Regions from separate parts of the Bradyrhizobium cedriense genome, predicted to be linked through region 2. Evidence: riboswitches for the same ligand, from Rfam matches in the RefSeq annotation. Region 2 holds a riboswitch; each other region holds the start of a gene.
What was found. Region 2 has a riboswitch for glycine ahead of ACYCVF_RS16640 (D-amino acid dehydrogenase). Riboswitches for the same ligand answer to the same signal wherever they lie in the genome.

Region 1 (7,638 bases), on a different contig from region 2:
CGCAGTGAACGTTGATTACCCCACCGGGAACCTTCGACAAGATGCGCATCGCGGCATAGACCCAGCCGTCCGTGGCCGGCACGATGCCGATCGGATTGTCGGGTTCGTAACCGAAATAGCATTTGAAGGACTTGACGCCGGTCTTCGCGATGACCTCTGGAATCTCGGCGATATGTTCCTCGCGCTGGATACCGAAATGAAAGCCGAAATCGATCACCGAGTTTTCCTCGCCGATCGCCTTGCGCTCCGCGTAGAAAGGCAGATAGGACTCCTTGAGATTGCGGATATAGAGAAGCGCGGTCGTCACGCCGCCGGAGGCCGCAGCCGCCGTTTCTGTGCGCATATCCTCCGCGAAGGGAAACTTCACGCCCAGATGGCAGTGTGGATCGATCAAGCCCGGCATCAACACCCGCCCCTCGGCATCGATCGTGCGCTTGGCGTCGGGAAGGACTTCGTCAGCCCCGGTCAGGACGATCTTGCCGTCCTTCACCGCGACGCCGCCGTGGAATTCTCCGTCGTGGCGAACCACGCGCGCGTTCTTGATGACCAGATCCGCCTTCATTGTCCTTGCTCCAGTATTGTCTCTATGCGCCGGCTGATGCCCGTCCACTGGCTGCGGCCGACCGTGATCGGTGCACGCGCGCCCATGCCGCGCGCCCAGACAACCTTCAGCCCAAGTTCGACGGCGGCGTCCCGGTCGATCGTTCCGGGAGGCGCCGCGACATCGACCAGCAGCGCGTGTTTGGGCAGCAGAGCCAGTTGATCGCGCTCGAGCAGCCGCTTTGGAACGCTACCGATCACAATGTCCATGCGATGCAGAACGGCCGGCAATTGCTCTAGCGTCAGTGTCTCGGCGCCTGTCGCGTAGGCAGCTGCGCGCTGAACCGGGTTGCGCGCGGCGACATGAACATGAGCTCCAAGCCCGACCAACGTCTTCGTCAGAAGCGAGCCGATGGTGCCTTGGCCAACCAGGCAGACGTTGGACTTGTGGATGGTGATCTGCGTGTTTTCGATGATCACCTTCAATACGCCTTCGACGATCGCCGGCCCCCGCAGCAGCATGAGGTCGATGTCCCATTCGTACTCGTGCAGCGCGATGCCGAGCGCCTTGCAATTGGCCTTCAGATTGTCGTCCGCCCAACCGAGTATGATGTTGCCGGGCCGCCTCATGCCGGCCAACATTTCTCGCGTCGGAATGATCTTTTGCGGACACTTGGGCGCGAAAAGCGCGCCCTCCGTGCTGATGCCCGGAATCGGAAACAGCGCGATGTCGGCACCCTTCAATGCATCAGCTGCGTCCGCAGCATGATAGACGCCTTCGATACCCCCATCAGGCCATGGAAAGCCGTAGGCCCGAACGGCGGCTCCAGCCCTCACTGCACAGCGAGCGATCTCCTGTTCGCGTGCGTCGCCGGCTACGATTGCGATGACTGTATTCTGCCAACTCATGGGGCTCTTACCTTCTCAATGAGCTGATCCCTGGACATGCCGGTGATGCCCATTGCTTCTGCGGTCCGGCCACCGATCCGATAGTCAGTTCCGACCGCGGCCTGCGCCAGGCGATAGAGCGACGTTGCGACGGGCACGTTGACGTCCGCGATCTGTGCAAACTCCAGGAAGGGTAGCAGGCCGTGACCGAAATCCTCCTTGTAGTAGCGATATTCGAGCGAATCCGGTCCCTTGATACGGCGATTGGCCTCGCCGCCCGCGATGGCGGCGCGGTAATCGGTGACGTCAATCACGTCAGCCTCCACCGTGCCGAGCAGCTTCATCTCTTCAATCAAATTCGGCAACTCATGTCCGAACGCCCGGGCGACCGCCAAGCGCTCCTCGTCCAATTGCCGCATGACGCGAGCGACCCCGGGCGTCATGGCATCGACGTAGAAAGTGAAGTTGCCGCCGGTCGCCTCGACCCAGGCAGCTCCCAGCACCGCGCCGGGGGGATGCAGGACCATATTCACATTAGAGAGGTCGGAGGCGATCACGTCACGAACCGGCGTAATACCGGGGTACAATTTCGACGCAATGTCCAGCGCCTCCGCTCCTCCCTTGAGGGCGGCGGCCTTCAGTTGTTTGGCGCGGCCACTAATGGTGACCCCGTCGGGACGGTATTTGCGCGCGACGTATGTAAGGGTCGAGAACTCAACCACCGGCGGCACTGCCCGCCCGGTGCGGGAATAGGCCTCGGCGAATTCCAGTGCTCCTCCGGTGTGACCGGGGTTCAGCACGACCGGTTTGCTCCAAGGCCAGCCGGCCCCGGCGAGAGCCTTGGCTATGGCCGAGTGCGAGAAGGTCGGCAGCACGACGACCGCCACATCGACTCCGAAAATGGCCGACTTGAGATCTGTCGTAATCAGAGTAGGCTTTGCGACTCCTTCGCCGAGCTTACCATCGAATGCAACGCCGCCAAGCTTGATGTGCGGCTCAAGCGTTTCGGCCGAACGCGCCCAGAAGTGAACGGAGTGGCCCGCGAGAACCAACTCTGCGACCGAGGCCGCGCCCCCCGCTCCTCCTCCGAGTACTGCAACCTTCATTCTTTTCTCCGCAGATCGAAGCGCAAACCGCGCCCGCCAACGCATATATTTGATCACATTTTATGATCACAAGCGCGATTGTCAAGCGAGAGAATTGCTGCCGCCGCATGGACCCAAACCAGGCGGGCTACGTTGCCAGTCGGAGCCATTCCGTGATGCTGGGCCCAAACTCGCCCGCAAGGCATTCGGCAACCGTCTCCGCTGTTGCGGCCGAAAGGGTCCAGCCCAGGTGGCCGTGGCCGGTGTTGTAGAAGACGCCCGGCGTCCTGCCTCTACCGACACGCGGCATCATGTTCGGCATCATCGGACGCAAGCCGGCCCATGGCACAACGCGGTTGGTGTCGACAGAGGGGAACAGCGCTCGCGTCCAATCAACCAGCGGCTTGATCCGATCTTGGCGTATGTCGCGGTTCATGCCGTTGAACTCTGCCGTTCCGGCGACGCGAAAGCGCGCAGCGCCCAATCGACTGGTAACGACCTTGGCGCCATCATCGAGCAGGCTGACCCAAGGCGCCGCTTTCTGACTCCGCTCGTCGTCGAGGTGCACGGTGATCGAATAGCCCTTGACAGGGTAAACGTTGAGCCGGTCGCCGAGCATCGCCGCGAGGTCGCGGCTTGCGGAACCGGCGCATACGACGACACTGTCGGCATCGATCTCATTGACACGAGGGTCGCCTGAAGGCTCGTCTCGCGCATACCGGATGCGGAAAATTTCGTCCCGAGCGATCTGCCTCACAGTGGCGTCAAAGATGAAACGCACGCCACGTCTCTCGCATGCCTTGGCGAGACCGCAAACAAACTTGTGGATGTCTCCGGTGGAATCCGACGGGGTATAGAAACCTCCGAAGAAGTCGCCATGCAGCGTCGGCTCGATCGACTTCACCTCTGCGGCCGTCACTGGACGACGGTCGAGGCCCCCCTCCACGAGAATGGCATTGACCTTGAGCGCGTGTTGGAAACTCTGCTTATCCCGATAGAAGTGAAGGATGCCGCGACGCTCGTGGTCGAAGTCGATACCCTCGCGCTCGGCAATGGCGAAGAGATGCTTGCGTGCGGCGATGGCAAGCCGTGTGGTCTCAATTGTGTTGTCGCGATAATTCTTGATGTTGAAGATGAATTCGCCAAGCCAGGAATATTTGTGCCAGGTCGGCGCTGGATTCATGAGGAGCGGAGCATCGCGCCTCCACATCCACCTCACTCCCTTGAAGACGGTCGACCAGCTATTCCAGACCTCCGCATTGCTGGCGGAAAGTTGGCCGCCATTGGCGAACGATGTCTCCATACCCGCGTAGCGCTGACGCTCGATCACCGTAACGGTATAGCCGCGGCTGAGAAGAGCATAGGCGGTGGTCACGCCGGTAATACCGGCGCCGATGACGACAACATGTGGCATTTCACTTCTCCGCGATCAAAGTTGGGAAGCGGGCCGAGGCCCGCGGCTTGTCCCCAATCTGTCGCTGTACCTGAGAGATTAACCGCGACGGCTCGGCCGGTACGGCGGTCCCCTTCGGTGGGCACTCGAAGTGCCACTCTCCAGATCGTTCAGCTGCATGGTCACCTTTGCCTGAGAGTTTCCTGGGGGTTGCTCCTTCGGCGCCGGCCAGTACCGTCGCAACGGCGGCCGATCTCTCCCATGCAGCCTGTTGAACGTGATAGGTTCTTGTGCCTTACGCCTCCGCAGCTAGAGCCGGCCTGTCAATTGCCGACGTCGTAAAGCGTCGTGGTGGTCTCGACCGCTTCGTCATGCAGACCAGCGCGCTCGACCGCCGCAGCAGCCAGTTGCCGGGCTTTGCGCCGAATCTGCGGCTCGTCAACACCCTGCACCTTGCCGTCGACATATGACGCCTTGCCATCAACCCAAGTCTGCACGATCGAAGCGGTCGATGCGGAGAATACCAAAGCCTGCAATGGATCGTAGAACGGCGTCCATTCGACGTGGTCCAGGTCGAAGAGGACGAAATCTGCCTTCTTGCCGATTTCCAGCGAACCGATCTCGTCGTCCCACATCAACGCCTTCGCACCTTCGATGGTCGCGGCGCGTAGTGCTTGTCGTGCGGTGAATATGTCCGGTTGTAAGCGGGCGTCCTTGAACATGCCGGCGACGATCAGCATTTGCCGCATCAGGTTCATGTTGCCGGCGGCCGACACGCCGTCAGTGCCAAGGCCAACTTTAACGCCCGCTTTCACCATCTCCGGATATTTGCCGATCGCGGTTGCACCCTTCCCCAACTTGAACGACGAGCATGGGCAGAAGGCGACGCTGGCGCCACGCGCGGCGAGCAGATGGACCTCTTCGTCCGAAACGGCCGCGCCGTGAGCGATGACCAGATTCTTTCCTATGCCGCCGGCCCGATCGATGCGCGTGATGGGCCAGCAGCCGTATTTTTTCTCGCAAACCCTCGCCTCCTCGATCGAGGTGGCGAGATGATAGGTCGTGCCGACGCCCAACCGCTCAGCCAGTTTCACCGCTCCAACGTGGAGTTCGAGGCTACACGGTTCCTTGCCTTCGATATTGACCCAGCAACGCGCACGGCCGTCGAGGGCGCCGTTGTAGCGGACCACACAATCCTCAAGCACCTTGAGTGCGGCCTCGGCGTTCGGGAAGAAATGATGATCCACCATTTCCTGGGTCCAGCCGCGGGGGAGCTCGGGCGGGGGATTGTCGGCCGCGTGCCGCCCGGTGATGCCGCGAATACCGACCTTTTCCATCGCGCGAACGACGATGCCGGGATCGTATTGCGATCCCATGTCGAGAAAACACGTGGTGCCACAACGCAGCATCTCGGTGATGCCCAGCAGCGCCCCCCAATATTCGTCTTCCTCGGTGATGTGAGCGTAGAAGGGCTTGGCCCAGTGGAACACCCAGGCGCGGGTGTTGAGATTATCCGGAAAGACCGCGCGCGACAGCGTCTCCGAAAGATGGACGTGGCTGTCGACGAAGCCCGGGCAGACGCCGAGCATTTTGCCATCGATCACCCTGTCGAAGCTGACGTTCTTCTGCCGTGCGGCCACCTCATCGGCCGGACCGATATCCGAGATGCGGTCGTTTTCGACCACGAGACTGGCGTTGCGCACGACCGTATCGTTCTTGTCGACCGTGAAAGCGAAGTTCAAGTCCTTGATCAGCGTGCGCATGCCTCTTCACCCAATACTCTGCCATCACGACCGCCCCACCTGACCCGCCGCACCATAACGCCGGGCAGTTTCCTGCGACCTTTAACCAAGCGATCAGTTCGTCCCCCGCTTGGGGCCTCCGTCAAGCGACGGCGGCCCTGCGCACGGTCCCGCTTTTCCTGGCGGTACCCACGGGAATCAACCGGTCGGTATCAGCATAGTCGGAAAGCAGTTCCGACCCATTTGCAGTCACCAGCAGCATATCCTTGTTCTGCATTCCGAAGCCATGGCCGGTGTCATAGCAAAGTGGCTCGAAACCGAGCACCATGTTCTCCTCGAGCGGCGCATCGGTGCCCGGCTTGCCAAGCACCGGCGTCAATCCAAGGTAGGGATCTTCGTGCAGATGCAGGCCAATGCCGTGGCCCACGAACGAGATCGGCGGCAGATCGAGCTTGGCGAGCTTCTCAATGAACGCATCGTAGACGCTGCGACAACTCGCGCCCGGCTTCACTTTCTCCATGATTTCGTACTTGCACTCGACCAAATGCGCCCAGATCTTCTCGGCCATGGGCGGCGCCTCGCCGACGATCGCTGTACGGCAAACGCCGGCTTGATAACCGTCGATGACCGAGAATATCTCCACACGACAGACGTCTCCACGCTTCAAGATGCGCTCTGACGGGCCGACGTTTGGCAAGACGCTACGCTCGCCGGTCGCCACGATCATCAGCTTGAAGTGATCGGCGCCCAGAGCATAGACATTCCGGGTCAGGTGGCCGGCGATGTCCATTTCGGAATTACCCTCGTCGACCACGGCGAGAGTGTCGGTAATGGCCTGGTCGGCAATACGAGAAAGCTTGCGCAAAAGAGCAATCTCCTCCGAGGTCTTGATCTGCCGGAGCCGCGCCAGGATCGGCTCAGCACGCTCGAACTTCGCGGCCGGCATGGCCGCAAGCAGACGGGCATAATCACCCGCCGGCAGGTAGTCCATTTCGAGTCCAATGCGAGCCCGAGCAAGCCCGAGCCCCGCGAGCTGATCGGAGAGCACGAGCATGGGATCGTCCGAGAATTCCGCCCAGATGCGCGTCGGCACGTCCGGCTGGCGACGCTTGATCGTCGACGCCTCCATGTCGACGCCGAACAATGCCGTGCGGCCGTCGGCGGTAACGATGGTCATTGCATGGCGGTGACGGATGAGCGGTTGCGAGGGGACCACGAACCCCGCAGTGTACGAGAAATTCTCTGGCGAAGAGCAGATGATGGCATCCAGCCCATGCTGAGACATTGATTTGACTTGTTTCGCGACAATTTCCGCTCGCATGACTGCTCCCTTTTTCAACTTCTTTGCTGCGCGCGCTTAATCCCGCACCCAGTACTTTTCGATTTTCTTCTGGTCGACCTCGATACCCATTCCCGGTCCGGCTGGAACGACGATTGCGCCGTCGACAACCTTCATCGGCTCGACGAGCAGATCGTCCTTGTAGTAGATGCCGGCCACCTGACCCTGCTGGAACTCCGCCGGCGTCGAAATCGGAATGACGCAGGACAAGGTCACGGAGGGTGAAGCTGCGGCCAACTGGACGTTGGCAAGATTCCCGATGCCGGTCTCGATCGAACCGTTGACGTTGCAGATGATGCCCGCTGCCCGGCACACCGCCCCAACTTCCATGGCTTTGTAGAGACCACCGGCTTTTGTCGTATAGATCGATACGATTTGGATGCCGCCAGACTGAATGATCTGAATCGCATCATGCGCATTCCAGGCCGACTCGTCGGCCATGACGGGCGCGTCGATACGACGGCCAACCTCGGCAATGCGCTCGATACCCATGACAGGCTGCTCGACATATTTCAGTCGATTCTTTTCCATCCGGCGAACGACTTGAACGGCCTCGCCGGGCGTCTTGTAACCTTCGTTGGCGTCCACGCAGATTTCGACGGCATTGCCTGCGACCTCGCGTACGGCGTCGACCATCGCTGCGTCACGATC
Region 2 (7,638 bases):
CGGGTTCATCGCTTCGCGATGCCCCGGAACGACGGAGGAGCGATTTTACGCGCTCGCCGCCACGCCCTCCGACACCGGCCGGAAGTTCGCAAAGTCCCAGCCTCGCCCTGGCGCCGCATCCAGCAGCGCCTTCGTGTACGCCTCCTTCGGATGCGTCAGCACTTCGGCTGCCGGTCCTTGTTCGACGACGCGGCCATGCTGCATCACCACCACTTCGTCGCAGATCTGCGCGGCGACACGCAAATCGTGGGTGATGAACAGGATGGCGATGCCGAGCCGCTTCTGGATCTCGTCGAGCAGCTCCAGCACCTGCGCCTGCACGGAGACGTCGAGCGCGGAGACCGCTTCGTCCGCGACCAGCACGTCCGGGTCGAGCGCGAGCGCGCGGGCTATGGCGATACGCTGGCGCTGGCCGCCGGAGAACTGGTGCGGATAGCGCGAGACGGTATCTGCGGGCAGGCCGACGAGCTCGAGCAACTCGCGCGCCCGCTTCATCGCATCGGCATGAGAGACGCCGTAATTGACCGGGCCTTCCGCGATGCTCTCGCCGACGGTGACGCGCGGATTGAGCGAGCGGTAGGGATCCTGGAACACGATCTGGATCTTCTTGCGGTGCGGCTGGAGCAGGCGGCGCGAGATGTCGGCGATCTCGCGGCCGGCGAGGCGCACGCCGCCGGAGGTCGGATCGATCAGGCGGACGATGCAGCGTGCCACCGTCGACTTGCCCGAGCCGCTCTCGCCGACGATGCCGAGCGTGCGGCCCTTGCGCAGCGTCAGCGTGACCTTGTCGGCTGCGACGACCTCGCGGCCTTTGCCGAAGAAGGCGCGCTCCTTGTAGACCTTGCTGAGCTCGTTGGCCTCCAGCACCACCGGCTCGCGGCTGTCCTCGCGCGGCGCCCGCGGCACCAGGCTGGGCACGGCGGCCAGGAGGTTGCGGGTGTACTCCATGGTCGGATTGCGCAGCACGGCATCGAGCGGCCCGGTCTCGACCAGGCGGCCCTGCCGCATCACGGCGACGCGGTCGGCGATCTCGGCGACCACACCCATGTCATGGGTGATGAACAGCACGGCGGTGCCGTGATCGCGCTGAAGGTCGCGGATCAGGGTCAGGATCTGCTTCTGCGTGGTGACGTCGAGCGCGGTGGTCGGCTCGTCGGCAATGAGGAGCTTGGGTTCCAGCACCAGCGCCATCGCGATCATGATGCGCTGGCGCTGGCCGCCGGAGAGACGGTGGGGATAGGAGGCGAAGATGCGCTCGACCTGGGGCAGGCGCACCTGCTCCATCATGTCGAGGATGCGCTTCTTCCGGGCCTTCGCGTCGAGATCGGTGTGCGCGCGCAGGACCTCGTCGATCTGGCGGCCGACGGGCACCACCGGATTGAGCGCGGTCATCGGCTCCTGGAAGATCATCGCCATCTTCGTCGCACGAAGCTGGCGCAGGCGACGGTCGGTTGCGGTGAGCAGCTCTTCGCCAACCAGCTTGATGCTGCCGGAGGTCGGAACCAGCGTGCCCTTCGGCAGCAGGCCCATCGTGGTGAGGGAGGTCACCGACTTGCCCGAGCCGCTTTCGCCGACGAGGCACAGCGTTTCGCGCTCGCGGACCTGGAGCGAGATGCCGTCGATGATGTTCCCGCCCTTCGGCTTCTTACCGACGGACACGACGAGATTGTTGATGTCGAGGATGGTGTTGGTCACGTCAATTCTCTCCGCCGTCATTCCGGGGCGCGCGTAGCGCGAACCCGGAACCCATCGGGCCGCAGCATCGGGGTGAAATGGATTCCGGGCTCGCGACTTCGTCGCGCCCCGGAATGACGAAACCGAGGATCCTCACTTCCCCTCCCGCTGCTTCATGCGCGGATCGAGAGCGTCGCGGGCGGCGTCGCCGATCAGGTTGATGCTGAGGATGGCGATCGAGAGCAGCAGGCCGGGCCAGAAGATCAGCGACGGCTTGATCTGGAAGTACTGGCGGCCCTCGGCCATGATGTTGCCCCAGGTCGGCGTCTCCGGCGAGATGCCGGCGCCGAGGAAGGAGAGGATGGCCTCGGTGAGGATGGCGCTCGCGCAGACATAGGTGCCCTGGACGATCAGCGGGGCGATCGTGTTCGGCATCAGATGGCGCCACATGATCTTCGGCAGGCTCGAGCCGACCGAGATCGCGGCCTCGACGTAAGGCTCCTCGCGTGCCGACAGCACGACCGAGCGCACCAGGCGCGCCACGCGCGGGATCTCGGGAATCGTGATCGCGATCAGCACGGTCCAGAGGCTGGCGCCGGACAGCGACACCACGGCGATCGCGAGCAGGATGCTCGGCATCGCCATCAGGCCGTCCATGACGCGCATCAGGACCGAATCGATCAGCTTGAAAAAGCCGGAGACGAGACCGATCGCGAGCCCGATGGCGATCGACAGGATCGCCGAGCCGATGCCGATCAGAAGCGAGATGCGGCCGCCATAGATCACGCGCGACAGCACGTCGCGGCCGTAGGCGTCGGTGCCGAGCAGGAATTGTGCGGAGGAGGGCTTGAGCCGCTGCGACGGCGCGAGCTGGATCGGATCGTGCGGCGCGATCAGCGGCGCGAGCATCGAGACCACCACGATCAACGTGAGCAGGACCGTCGCCGTGGCGATGATGGGCGTCGAGGTGAGGAATCCGAATCGCGGCCGCAGCGGCGATGTGATCGGAATGGACGACTGGGGAAGGGTATCGACCGACATTTATCTTATCCTTGCCTCAGTACCGGATCCGGGGGTCGAGCAGTGTGTAGGCGACGTCGATGAGGAGATTGACGACGACATAGATCAGCGACGTCAGGAGGATCATCGCCTGGATCACCGGATAGTCGCGCGCCAGCACCGCATCCACGGTGAGGCGGCCGATACCGGGGATGTTGAACACGCTCTCGGTGACGACGACCCCGGAGATCAACAGCGCAAAGCCGGTGCCGATCACGGTGATCACCGGTACCGCGGCGTTGCGCAGTGCATGGCGCATCATCACCGCAACCTCGTTGATGCCTTTGGCGCGCGCGGTGCGGACATAATCCTCGCCGAGCACGTCGAGCATCGCCGCACGCGTCATGCGCGCGATCAGCGCGACGTAGATGAAGGACAGTGCGCAGGTCGGCAGGATGATGCGCTCGAAGAACGGCCCGAACCCGTTAAAAATGCTTCGGAAGCCCTGTACCGGCACCCAGCGCAGCTCGATGGCGAAGATCTGGATCAGCAGATAGCCGATCACGAACACCGGCACCGAGAAGCCGAGTACGGACAGACCCATCACGAAGCGATCGATCCAGGTGCCGTGCTTCCACGCCGCGATCACCCCCAGGGGAACGGCGACGATCACGGCGAGGATGATGGTCGACAGCGCGATGGAGATGGACGGCTCGACGCGCTGGCCGATCATCTTCATCACCGGCAGGTTGGAGATCAGCGAGGTCCCGAGGTCACCGTGCAGCAGCTTGTTCACCCAGGTGATGAACTGCACGATCAGGGGCTCGTTGAGGCCGAGCGAGGTGCGGATGCGCTCGAGCCGTTCCGGCGTCGCGTTGTCGCCGGCGAGAATCGCGGCGGGATCGCCGGGCGTCAGCCGCAGAAGCAGGAACACGAACAGCGCCACGACGCCCATCACGGGCACCGCGGCCAGAACGCGGCGAACAAGATAACCCAGCATACACTTATCTCCGGCTACGAAACGTGTGGAACCTCGAGGCTCCCATGAACTCTGTCGTGTCTATCATGCCTGTCACTTGAGCTGGAAAGGCCGCCCGGAGACGCCATGCTCTTAGGGCAAATTGTGTGCCAAGGGCTTCGCCGTAGCAAGAGGCCGGCATGTCTCCGATATCGACCACTCAGGATGCATGTCGCAGTTCACGCTCAACCCCAAGTGAAGGTACCGTCGGTGGAGCGTTGAGGCCGCGCCAGCCGTCGATGGTCTGGGCAATCATCTGCGCCGTCGCCGCCGACAGAGTCCAGCCGAGATGGCCGTGGCCGGTGTTGAAGAACACGCCCGGTATCCGCCCTGCGCGCACGACCGGCATCATGTTCGGCATCATCGGGCGCAGCCCGGCCCACGGCACGACGCGCGACGTTTCGACGGCGGGGAAGTTGTTGCGCACCCAGTCGATCAGGGGCTGCACGCGGTCGGCGCGGATGTCGCGGTTGAAGTCGTTGAATTCGGCGGTGCCGGCGACCCGAAAACGATCGGCGCCGAGCCGGCTGGTGACGATCTTGGCGGCCTCGTCGAGGAGGCTCACCGTCGGGGTGGCGTTACTGCTATCGGCGGTATCGAGCTGCACGGTGATCGAGTAGCCCTTCACCGGGTACACGTTGACGCGCTCGTCGAGCAGGGCGGCGAAGTGACGGCTCGCAACGCCCGCGCAGACCACGACGCCGTCCGCGTTCAGTGCGCCGCGCGCGGTCGCGACAGTATCGCTCGCGGCCAGATCGGCCCAGCCGATGACGAAGCCGCTGCCGGCACGTGCGATCGAATCGATATTGACCTCGTGGATGAAGTTCGCGCCACGCCGCTTGCAGGCTTCCGCCAGCCCGCGGGTGAACTTGTGGATATCGCCGGTCGCATCGGACGGCGTGAAGAAGCCGCCGTAATAGTCGTTGCGCAGTGTCGGCTCGATCGCGCGGATTTCCTCTGACGTCACCGGGCGGCGGTCGAGGCCGCCTTCCTGCAACAGCGCGTTGACGCGCAGACCGGATTCGAACCCGGCCTTGTCACGATAGATGTGGAGGATGCCGCGGCGTTCGAGATCGAAGTCGATCCCTTCGCGCGCCGCGATGTCGAACAGATGCCTGCGCGCTTCGATCGCGAGCCGCGTGGTCTCGATGGTGTTGGCGCGGTAGTTGCCGATGTTGGCGACGAACTCGCTCATCCACGAATATTTGTGCCAGTTCGGCCGCGGGTTCATCAGCAGCGGCGCGTCGCGCCGAAACATCCAGCGCAGACCCTTCAGGATCGTCGCCGTGCTGTTCCACACTTCGGCGTTCGAGGCGGAGAGCTGTCCGCCATTGGCGAAGGAGGTCTCCATCGCGGCGTAGCGGTGCTTGTCGAGCACCGTCACCTTGTAGCCGCGTTCGAGCAGGGCATAGGCGGTCGTGACGCCGGTGATGCCGGCGCCGATGATGGCGATATGGGTCATGATGAGGTTCGGGGCTCCCGTGTTTAGAGTCGGCTAACCGCCGGCCGAAGGCCGTTGGCGGCGCCCCATCTGTCACGGTTACCTGAGAGCTTGATCCGCTGCGGGTCTCGCAACGGACTATCCCCTTCGGTGGACGTCACGATTGCCTGAAATCGCGCCGCCTCTCTCCAGATCGTCCTGACGAAACGGTCCTTTTGCCTGAGAGTTTCCGGGGCGGTTGCTCCGTCGGCGCCGCAACGAACGCTGAAAGCCTTCGTCGCGATCTCTCCCGCATCGTCGCTTGGACGGCGGAGCAGTACGATACGCCTCATTTTTAGACAAGGCTAAATTTCGACCGCGACTGCCAACGCATTGTGCAGTGCGAAGTTGATTCAATTGCGTGTTGTTTCGGGCTGTCGTCCCGGGGCGATGCGAAGCATCGAACCCGGGACCTCGAGATTCCGGGTTCGATGCTATCGCATCGCCCCGGAATGACGAGCTCACTATTCCAGCGTCGCCAGCAATCCCGCCATCAAACGACCGCGCTCGACCAGGCTATCGACCTCGATGAACTCCTCCAGCGTGTGGCCGTTGCCGCCGCGCACGCCCAAGCCGTCGAGCGTCGGGATACCCATCGCACCCGTGAAATTGCCGTCGGAGCCGCCGCCGGAGCTCGCATGCGGGAGCTCGGCCCCGAGCGATTTGGCGATGCCCCGCGCCTTTTCATAGAGCGCCATGGTGCCGGCATCCGGCTCCCAAACCGGACGCGTCACGCCGCGCGTCACCTTGAAGGTGACGTCGTTGCTGGTGCCCGACAGCGCCAGCATTCTCTCGACGCCGCGGTCGAGATCGGCCTGGCGTTTGGCCATGGAGAGGGCCTCGCCCGTGGCCGTCGTGGCAACGCAATTGACCCATTGTCCGCCGTGGACGACGCCGACCGAGAAGGTACAGTCTTCCGTCGTCATCGCATCGATCGCGAGAATCTGGCGCGCCATTTCGCGGATCGCCGAACGTCCCGCCGACAGCGTCGCTCCGGCGTGGCTTGGCCGTCCGGTCGCCTCGAGATTGAAGCGTGCGATGGCGTAGCGTCCGGTGGTGACGCCGTTGTCAGCGCGGCCGGGCTCGGGCACCAGCACGTATTTATTGCGTGCGGCCTCCGCCTCGATGATGTCCCGCGTCGAAGGTGTGCCGACTTCCTCGTCCGGCGTGAACAGCACGGTGACCGGCAGCGGCGTGGTGAACGACGCGCGCGCGAGCTGCCGGATCGCTTCCAGCGAGAGGTAATTGCCGCCCTTCATGTCGTAGATGCCCGGGCCATAGCATCTGTTGCCCTCGCGCCGCCATTTCAGCTTCTCGATGGTGCCGACCGGATGAACGGTATCCATGTGTCCCGCGATCAGGATGCCCGGCTCGCCCTGCTTGGGATGGGGAAAGCGCGCGCGGATGACCCCGCCAAAGCCCTGGCGGCCAGCGATGCGCTCGATCGTCGCACCCATGATCGCCATATCCCGCGCTGCGATATCGAGCATGCGGTCCACGGCGCCGGCGTCCCAGGTCGGGCTTTCGCATTCGACCCAGCCGCGCAGGCCCTCGAGCATCGCCTCGGAATCAAAGGGAAGATTGGCAGGATTCATCTTAATGTCTCTCAAGCTTCGAAAGATGGAACGCGCATTGCATTGGCGCGGGGCAGGACGAGCGGAGGGTGTTGTAGAGCCAAACCGATCTTTGTGGAGCCCGTGCGCACGCCGCGAGGGCTTGCAACGAAACCGGATTGACGCGCTCGACACTGTCTGCAAGTCTCGAAAAGATAAAGGCATTGCATGAGGTTAGTTCGCCCAACGAACGAACCATATGCTCAACCAATAACCTGCCTTTGAACAGTTTCACGTCAGGAGAAGTTTCTATGTTCCACTTCATGCGCCGGGGGCCTCGCGCGTTCGCCTCCAAACTTGCGCTGTCGGTCGTCGCGTTGTCCACGGCGATGGCCGCGCCGGTATTTGCGGCGGGCAAGACCATCACGGCGGTGATGCATTCGGATCTGCGCATCATCGATCCGATCTTCACCACGGCCTACATCACGCGCGACCATGGCTACATGATCTACGACACCCTGGTGGCCCCGGATTCGACCTTCAAGATCCAGCCGCAGATGGCGGACTGGAAGATCTCCGACGACAAGCTCACCTACACCTTCACGCTGCGTGACGGTCTGAAGTGGCATGACGGCGCGCCGGTGACGGCGGAAGACTGCGTCGCCTCGCTGAAGCGCTGGGCCGCCGTCGACGGCATGGGCCAGAAGCTCATGGACTTCACCGCGAGCATCGAGGCGACCGACGCCAAGACGATCACGCTGAAGCTGAAGGAGCCCTACGGCCTGGTGCTCGATTCCATCGGCAAGCCGTCCTCGCGCGTCGCCTTCATGATGCCCAAGCGCCTCGCCGAGACGCCGCCGGACAAGCAGATCCCCGAGCAGATCGGCTCGGGTCCCTTCAAGTTCGTGCAGGGC
Region 3 (7,638 bases), on a different contig from region 2:
TGTCCTCGACGCGGGCCAGCTCCTCCGCCGTGATCGGCTTCGGATGCACGAAGTCGAAGCGCAGACGGTCGGGCGCGACCATGGAGCCGCGCTGGGCGATATGGTCGCCGAGCACCTGCCGCAGCGCCTCGTGGATCAGGTGGGTCGCCGAGTGATGGGCGCGGATCGAGGAGCGCCGCGAATGATCCACCTCGAGCTGCAGCGCGGTGCCGAGCTTGATTTCGCCGCTCTCCACGGTGCCGACATGGACGAAGAGATCGCCGAGCTTCTTCTGCGTATCGGTGACGCGGAACTTGATGCCGCCCTCACCCGTCAGCACGCCGGTGTCGCCGACCTGGCCGCCGGACTCCGCATAGAACGGCGTCTGGTTGAGCACGATCGCGCCCGTCTCGCCGGACTTGAGGCTGGCAACGTCGTGGCCGTCCTTCACCAGCGCGGACACCACGCCTTCGGCGCTCTCGGTCTCGTAGCCGAGGAATTCGGTCGCACCCAGCTTCTCGCGCAGGGGGAACCAGATCGCCTCGGAAGCCGCTTCGCCAGAACCCTTCCAGGACTCGCGCGCCTTCACTTTTTGGCGCTCCATCGCATCCGTGAACGCCGCCTGGTCGACGCCGATGCCGCGCGACTTCAGCGCGTCCTGCGTCAGGTCCAGCGGGAAGCCGTAGGTGTCGTAGAGCGTGAAGGCAACGTCGCCGTCGAACATGTCGCCCTTCTTCAAGCCCGCGCTCTTCTCGTCGAGGATCGCGAGGCCGCGCGACAGCGTCTTGCGGAAGCGCGTCTCTTCCAGCCGCAGCGTTTCCTCGATCAGGTTCTCTGCGCGCATCAGGTCGGGATAGGCTTGGCCCATCTCGCGCACCAGCGCCCAGACCAGCCGATGCATCAGCGGCTCTTTCGCACCCAGCAACTGCGCATGACGCATGGCGCGGCGCATGATCCGGCGCAGCACGTAGCCGCGGCCCTCGTTCGAGGGCAGCACGCCGTCGGAGACGAGGAAGGCCGAGGAGCGCAGATGGTCGGCGATGACGCGGAACGAGGCCACGGTCTGCTCGTTCGGCCCGGTGCCGAGCGCGGACGCGGTCGCGTCGATCAGGTTCTTGAACAGGTCGGTCTCGAACACGCTCTCGACGCCCTGGAGGATGCAGGCCATGCGCTCCAGGCCCATGCCGGTGTCGATCGAGGGGCGCGGCAACGGCTGGCGCTCCTCCTTCGTCACCTGCTCGAACTGCATGAACACCAGATTCCAGAACTCGAGGAAGCGGTCGCCGTCCTCCTCCGGCGAGCCCGGAGGCCCGCCCCAGATGTGCTCGCCGCGGTCGATGAAGATCTCCGAGCACGGGCCGCACGGGCCGGTGTCGCCCATCGCCCAGAAATTGTCCGAGGTCGGGATGCGGATGATGCGGTCTTCGGAGAAGCCGGCGATCTTCTTCCACAGGCCCGCCGCCTCGTCGTCGGTGTGGTAGACCGTGACGAGCAGCTTGTCCTTCTTCAGCCCGAACTCGCTCGTGATCAGCTTCCAGGCGAGCTCGATCGCGCGCTCCTTGAAATAATCGCCGAACGAGAAATTGCCGAGCATCTCGAAGAAGGTGAGATGGCGCGCGGTGTAGCCGACATTGTCGAGGTCGTTGTGCTTGCCGCCGGCGCGCACGCATTTCTGCGAGGTGGTGGCGCGCTGATACGGCCGCTTCTCCACGCCGGTGAAGACGTTCTTAAACTGCACCATGCCGGCATTGGTGAACATCAAGGTGGGGTCGTTGCGCGGCACCAATGGCGAGGACGGCACGATCTCGTGGCCGTTCTCGGCAAAGAAGTTCAGAAAGGTCGACCTGATCTCGTTGACGCCGCTCATGTTCATCCAATCGGGTGTGCTTGGGCCCGCTTCTCGCCGTCCAAACCGGACGTTAAGGCTGATATCTGCGGGCCAAAGCGCTTTTAGACAAGGCCAGCTTCGCTGTCCAGAAACTGTGCAGAGAGATCAGAGGGTTGCCATATCGGCGCAATCCCGTTGATAGGACGAGCGGACGCGTTGACAGGCTTGGCTGGCCTGTGGTCTGTACCCATCTGTATCGTACGGCCACGTCGGGAGAGACCGGCTTTGCTAGCCGGCGCCGAAGGAGCAACCGCCCCGGAAACTCTCAGGCAAAAGGACCGCGTGGCTTTGACAGCATCTGGAAAGAGGCGCCGACGGGCCTAAGAACCCGGATGGCACCCGCCGACGGGATAATACTCTCAGGCACAGCGACAGATGGGGCTTCGACTGGTTGGCTCGGGGAATCGTCCCCGGGGAACCGCCGAGGGCCCCTGTCATGTCAGTACCCGACGACCAAAAATCTCTCCGACGTACCCCGCTCCACGCCCTGCATGTGTCCCTTGGCGGCAAGATGGTGCCGTTCGCGGGCTATGACATGCCCGTGCAGTACCCCGCGGGCGTGCTGAAGGAGCACCTCCATACGCGAGCCGCGGCCGGCCTGTTCGACGTCTCCCATATGGGCCAACTCGCGCTGCGGCCGAAGTCGGGCAAGGTCGAGGACGCCGCCCGCGCGCTGGAACGGCTGGTCCCGCAGGACATCGTGGCGATCGCACCTCACCGGCAGCGCTACGCCCAGTTCACCAATGCGGATGGCGGGATTCTCGACGATCTCATGGTCGCCAATTTCGGCGATCACCTTTTCCTGGTCGTCAACGCCGCCTGCAAGGACGCGGACGAGGCGCATCTGCGCGCGCACCTCGCGGTCGACTGCGTCATCGATTCCCTTGCCGACCGCGCGCTGATCGCGCTGCAGGGCCCGAAGGCGGAAGCGGCGCTGGCGAAATTGTGTGCAGAGGCGCCATCGATGAAGTTCATGGATGCCGGTCCGCATGAGGTGGCCGGCATCAAATGCTTCGTCTCGCGCTCCGGCTATACCGGCGAGGACGGGTTCGAGATCTCCGTTCCCGCTGCGGACGTCGAGCGGCTCACCAGGACGCTGCTCGAAAACCCGGACGTGCTGCCGATCGGCCTGGGCGCCCGCGACAGCCTGCGGCTGGAAGCCGGGCTTTGCCTCTACGGCCACGACATCGACACCGCGACCACGCCGGTCGAGGCCGCGCTGGAATGGTCGGTGCAGAAGAGCCGCCGCAGCGGCGGGATGCGGGCCGGCGGTTTTCCCGGCGCCGAGAAGATCCTCGCGCATTTCGATAACGGCGCGTCCCGCCGCCGCGTCGGCCTGCGTGCCGAAGGCCGCGCGCCGGTGCGCGAGGGCGCGCCGCTGTTTGCGGACGCATCCGCCGGCGAGCCGATCGGAAAGGTCACCTCGGGCGGTTTCGGCCCGAGCCTGAACGCGCCGGTCGCGATGGGCTACGTGCCCACGAACCTGAGCGCGCTCGGCACGAAGCTCTTCGCCGAGGTGCGCGGCCAGCGACTGCCGCTCGCAGTCGCCGCCATGCCCTTCGTGAAAAACACCTACAAACGCTGAGGACAAGACAATGACCACGACGCTGTACACCTCCGACCATGAATGGCTCGCGATCGACGGCGACGTCGCCACCGTCGGCATCACCGATTACGCCCAGCAGCAGCTCGGCGACGTCGTGTTCGTCGAATTGCCCAAGGTCGGCCGTTCGCTGAAGAAGTCGGAAGCCGCCGCCGTCGTCGAATCCGTGAAGGCCGCCTCCGACGTCTACGCGCCAGTCACAGGTGAGGTACTGGAGGCCAACGAGGCGCTCGCCGCCGAGCCGGCGCGGGTCAATTCGGATGCGCAGGGTGCGGCGTGGTTCTTCAAGATCAAGATTGCCGACAAGAGCGAACTCGGCGGCCTCATGGATGAAGCCGCCTACAAAGCGCATACGGCGTGAGGATATGAGCCGAGCCGTCTCAACATACTCACTGTCATCATCCGCGAAGGCGGATGATCCAGTACGCCGCGGCCTCTCGTTTCGAGCACTGGCGGCGGCGTTTACTGGATGCCCCGCCTTCGCGGGGCATGACAGCAACTCCTAAAGCGAGGACCCATGATGACCGCGCACCGCAAATCCAACGGCGACAACGCCGCCTCTTTCGTCCGCCGCCACATCGGCCCCTCGGCGCGCGATGTCACCGCTATGCTCGAAACCGTCGGCGCGAAAAGCGTCGACACGCTCATGGACGAGACGCTGCCGGCCTCGATCCGGCAGGCCGCTCCGCTCGACCTCGGCAAGCCGCTCGGCGAAACCGAGGCGATCGCGCACATGGCCGAGCTCGCGCGTCAGAACCAGGTCTTCACCTCGCTGATCGGCCAAGGCTATTCCGGCACCATCCTGCCCGCGGTGATCCAGCGCAACATCCTCGAGAACCCGGCCTGGTACACGGCCTACACGCCCTACCAGCCCGAGATCAGCCAGGGCCGGCTGGAGGCGCTGCTCAACTTCCAGACCATGATCTGCGACCTCACCGGGCTCGACGTCGCCAACGCCTCACTGCTCGACGAAGCCACCGCGGCGGCCGAAGCCATGGCGCTGGCGGAGCGGCACTCGCAGGTCAAGGCGAAGGCCTTCTTCGTCGACAAGGACGTGCATCCGCAGACGCTTGCCGTGATGCGCACCCGCGCCGAGCCGCTGGGCTGGGAGCTGATCGTCGGCGACCCCCTCACCGATCTCGGCCAGGCAGACGTGCTCGGCGCCCTGCTGCAGTATCCGGGTTCTTCCGGCGCATTGCGCGATCTCAGGCCCGCGATCGCGGCGCTGAAGGCCAAGGGCGCGCTCGCGATCGTCGCGGCGGACCTGCTGGCGCTGACGCTGCTCGCCTCGCCGGGCGAGCTCGGCGCCGACATCGCGATCGGATCGGCGCAGCGCTTCGGCGTGCCAATGGGCTATGGCGGGCCGCACGCGGCCTATATGGCCGTGCGCGATGCGCTCAAGCGCTCGCTGCCCGGCCGCATCGTCGGCCTCTCCGTCGATTCCCGCGGGATGCCGGCCTACCGGCTTGCGCTCCAGACCCGCGAGCAGCACATCCGCCGCGAGAAGGCGACCTCCAACATCTGCACCGCGCAGGTGCTGCTCGCCGTGATCGCCTCGATGTATGCGGTCTATCACGGACCCGAGGGACTCTCGCAGATCGCGCGCAACGTGCATCGCCGCACCGCCGTACTCGCGAGCGGCCTGCGCAAGCTCGGCTTTGCGCCGCGGTCCGAAAGCTTCTTCGACACGCTCAGCATCGATGCCGGGGCCAAGCGCGCCGAGATCGTTGCGCGCGCCGCGGCCGAACGGATCAATCTCGGCGTCAGCGACACGGCGCTGCGCATCGCACTCGACGAGGCTACCACGCCTGCGACGGTGGAAGCCGTCTGGCGCGCCTTCGGCGGCACGCTCGCCTATGCCGAAATCGACGCCGAGACGCGCGAGGCGCTGCCGGAGACGCTGAAGCGCACCACGCCGTTCCTCACCCATCCGGTGTTCCACGCGCATCGCTCGGAGACCGAGATGCTGCGCTACATGCGCAAGCTCAGCGATCGCGATCTCGCGCTCGACCGTGCCATGATCCCGCTCGGCTCCTGCACCATGAAGCTGAACGCGACCACCGAGATGATGCCACTGACCTGGCCGGAATTCGCCTCACTGCATCCGTTCGTCCCGCGCGAGCAGGCCGCCGGCTATCACGCGCTGTTCGCGCGTCTGGAAAAATGGCTGTGCGACATCACCGGCTATGACGCCATCTCGCTGCAGCCGAATTCCGGCGCGCAAGGCGAATATGCCGGGCTGCTCGCGATCCGCGGCTATCATGTCGCGCGCGGCGAGGCGCATCGCAAGATCTGCCTGATTCCCTCCTCCGCCCATGGCACCAACCCGGCCTCGGCCGCAATGGTCGGCATGGAGGTGGTGGTGGTCGCCTGCGAGAAGAACGGCGACGTCGACGTCAACGACCTCCGTGCCAAGGCGGAAAAGCATTCCAACGATCTCGCCGCGATCATGATCACCTATCCCTCGACCCACGGCGTGTTCGAGGAGCATATCCGCGAGATCTGCGACATCGTGCATGGCCATGGCGGCCAGGTGTATCTCGACGGTGCCAACCTGAACGCGCAGGTCGGCCTTAGCAGGCCTGGCGATTACGGCGCCGACGTCAGCCATCTCAACCTGCACAAGACCTTCTGCATCCCCCATGGCGGCGGCGGCCCCGGCATGGGCCCGATCGGCGTCAAGGCGCATCTCGCGCCGTTCCTGCCAAGTCATCCTGAAAATCGCCATCCGGCAACGAAGGCGGATGCCCCGGTCGGACCGGTTTCGGCTGCGCCATTCGGCTCGGCGTCGATCCTGACCATCTCCTACATCTACATCCTGATGATGGGCGGCGAAGGATTGAAGCGCGCCACCGAGATTGCGATCCTCAACGCCAACTACATCGCAGCAAGGCTCGATCCGCACTTCCCGGTGCTCTACAAGAACGCCCGGGGTCGCGTCGCACACGAGTGCATCGTCGATCCGCGCGCGCTCAAGACCACGTCCGGCGTCACCGTCGACGACATCGCCAAGCGGCTGATCGACTACGGCTTCCACGCGCCCACCATGAGCTTCCCGGTGCCGGGCACGCTGATGATCGAGCCGACCGAGTCGGAATCCAAGGCCGAGCTCGACCGCTTCTGCGACGCCATGATCGCGATCCGGAAGGAGATCGCCGAAGTCGAGGCCGGCCGCTTCAAGATCGAAGCCTCGCCGCTGCGCCACGCCCCCCACACCGTGCACGACATCGCGGACGATGATTGGAAGCGCGCCTATAGCCGCAGCGAGGGCTGCTTCCCCGCGGGCACCTCACGCACCGACAAATATTGGAGCCCGGTGGGACGCGTCGACAACGTCTACGGCGACCGCAACCTGGTATGCTCGTGTCCGCCGGTGAGCGATTACGCGGAAGCGGCGGAGTAAAGGTTCGCAAAGGGGGGAGCTGGCGGCGGCGCGAAGCGCAGTCCGCCGGCGTGACCCACCACGTCTGCGTCCGCAGAGACGAACAGTGGAAGACTACGCCTTCGGCCAATCCACCCTACGAATCTGGACCTAAGGCGCAATCAACAACCGGCTTTCGCGATCCCAACGCCACAGCTTTCGGCCAATCCCGGTTTGGCGAGCCCAACTCCGGACGAACTGGTCAGGATCAGAGCTTCATCGCATCACCCGATCACGACAGCCCAAAACGAAACGGGCACTGACGACGTCGGCAACTCAACGTCCTCAGCGCCCGCTCCTCGCGAAAAGCCTTCGCGTTAAGCCTTACTCCTCCGTCGGCTCCTCGCCGTCGGCGTCGCGCTCGGGCGTGCCGGCCAGGATCTGCTCGGCGATCAGGCCGGAGTTCTGGCGGATCGCCGTCTCGATCTTGGCGGTCATGTCGGGATTGGCCTTCAGGAACGCCTTGGAATTCTCGCGGCCCTGACCGAGACGCTGGCTGTCATAGGAGAACCAGGCGCCAGACTTCTCGACGATGCCGGCCTTGACGCCGAGATCGAGGATCTCGCCCATCTTGGAGACGCCCTCGCCGTACATGATGTCGAACTCGACCTGCTTGAAGGGCGGCGCCAGCTTGTTCTTCACCACCTTGACGCGCGTGGTGTTGCCGACCACTTCGTCGCGCTCCTTGATCGCGCCGATGCGGCGAATGTCGAGACGGACCGAAGCGTAGAACTTCAGCGCGTTGCC

Region 1: another riboswitch for glycine. It lies ahead of ACYCVF_RS31750 (D-amino acid dehydrogenase); the one in region 2 lies ahead of ACYCVF_RS16640 (D-amino acid dehydrogenase).
Region 3: another riboswitch for glycine. It lies ahead of gcvT (glycine cleavage system aminomethyltransferase GcvT); the one in region 2 lies ahead of ACYCVF_RS16640 (D-amino acid dehydrogenase).

Annotation. Positions count from the first base shown of each region.
Region 1 is NZ_JBTSWB010000009.1:281,980-289,617, reverse strand. Features, by position in the region: gene ACYCVF_RS31765 (dihydroorotase) at 1-562, opposite strand, end outside; gene ACYCVF_RS31760 (dipicolinate synthase subunit DpsA) at 559-1,449, opposite strand; gene ACYCVF_RS31755 (NAD/NADP octopine/nopaline dehydrogenase family protein) at 1,446-2,534, opposite strand; gene ACYCVF_RS31750 (D-amino acid dehydrogenase) at 2,662-3,927, opposite strand; glycine riboswitch at 4,076-4,178, opposite strand; gene ACYCVF_RS31745 (amidohydrolase family protein) at 4,230-5,669, opposite strand; gene ACYCVF_RS31740 (M24 family metallopeptidase) at 5,791-6,969, opposite strand; gene ACYCVF_RS31735 (mandelate racemase/muconate lactonizing enzyme family protein) at 7,006-7,638, opposite strand, start outside.
Region 2 is NZ_JBTSWB010000003.1:1,008,506-1,016,143, reverse strand. Features, by position in the region: gene ACYCVF_RS16655 (ABC transporter ATP-binding protein) at 46-1,695, opposite strand; gene ACYCVF_RS16650 (ABC transporter permease) at 1,828-2,715, opposite strand; gene ACYCVF_RS16645 (ABC transporter permease) at 2,732-3,673, opposite strand; gene ACYCVF_RS16640 (D-amino acid dehydrogenase) at 3,852-5,153, opposite strand; glycine riboswitch at 5,221-5,326, opposite strand; glycine riboswitch at 5,330-5,434, opposite strand; gene ACYCVF_RS16635 (M20/M25/M40 family metallo-hydrolase) at 5,636-6,766, opposite strand; gene ACYCVF_RS16630 (ABC transporter substrate-binding protein) at 7,036-7,638, shown strand, end outside.
Region 3 is NZ_JBTSWB010000001.1:1,179,742-1,187,379, reverse strand. Features, by position in the region: gene alaS (alanine--tRNA ligase) at 1-1,846, opposite strand, end outside; glycine riboswitch at 2,068-2,157, shown strand; gene gcvT (glycine cleavage system aminomethyltransferase GcvT) at 2,304-3,452, shown strand; gene gcvH (glycine cleavage system protein GcvH) at 3,463-3,831, shown strand; gene gcvP (aminomethyl-transferring glycine dehydrogenase) at 3,991-6,873, shown strand; gene recA (recombinase RecA) at 7,216-7,638, opposite strand, start outside.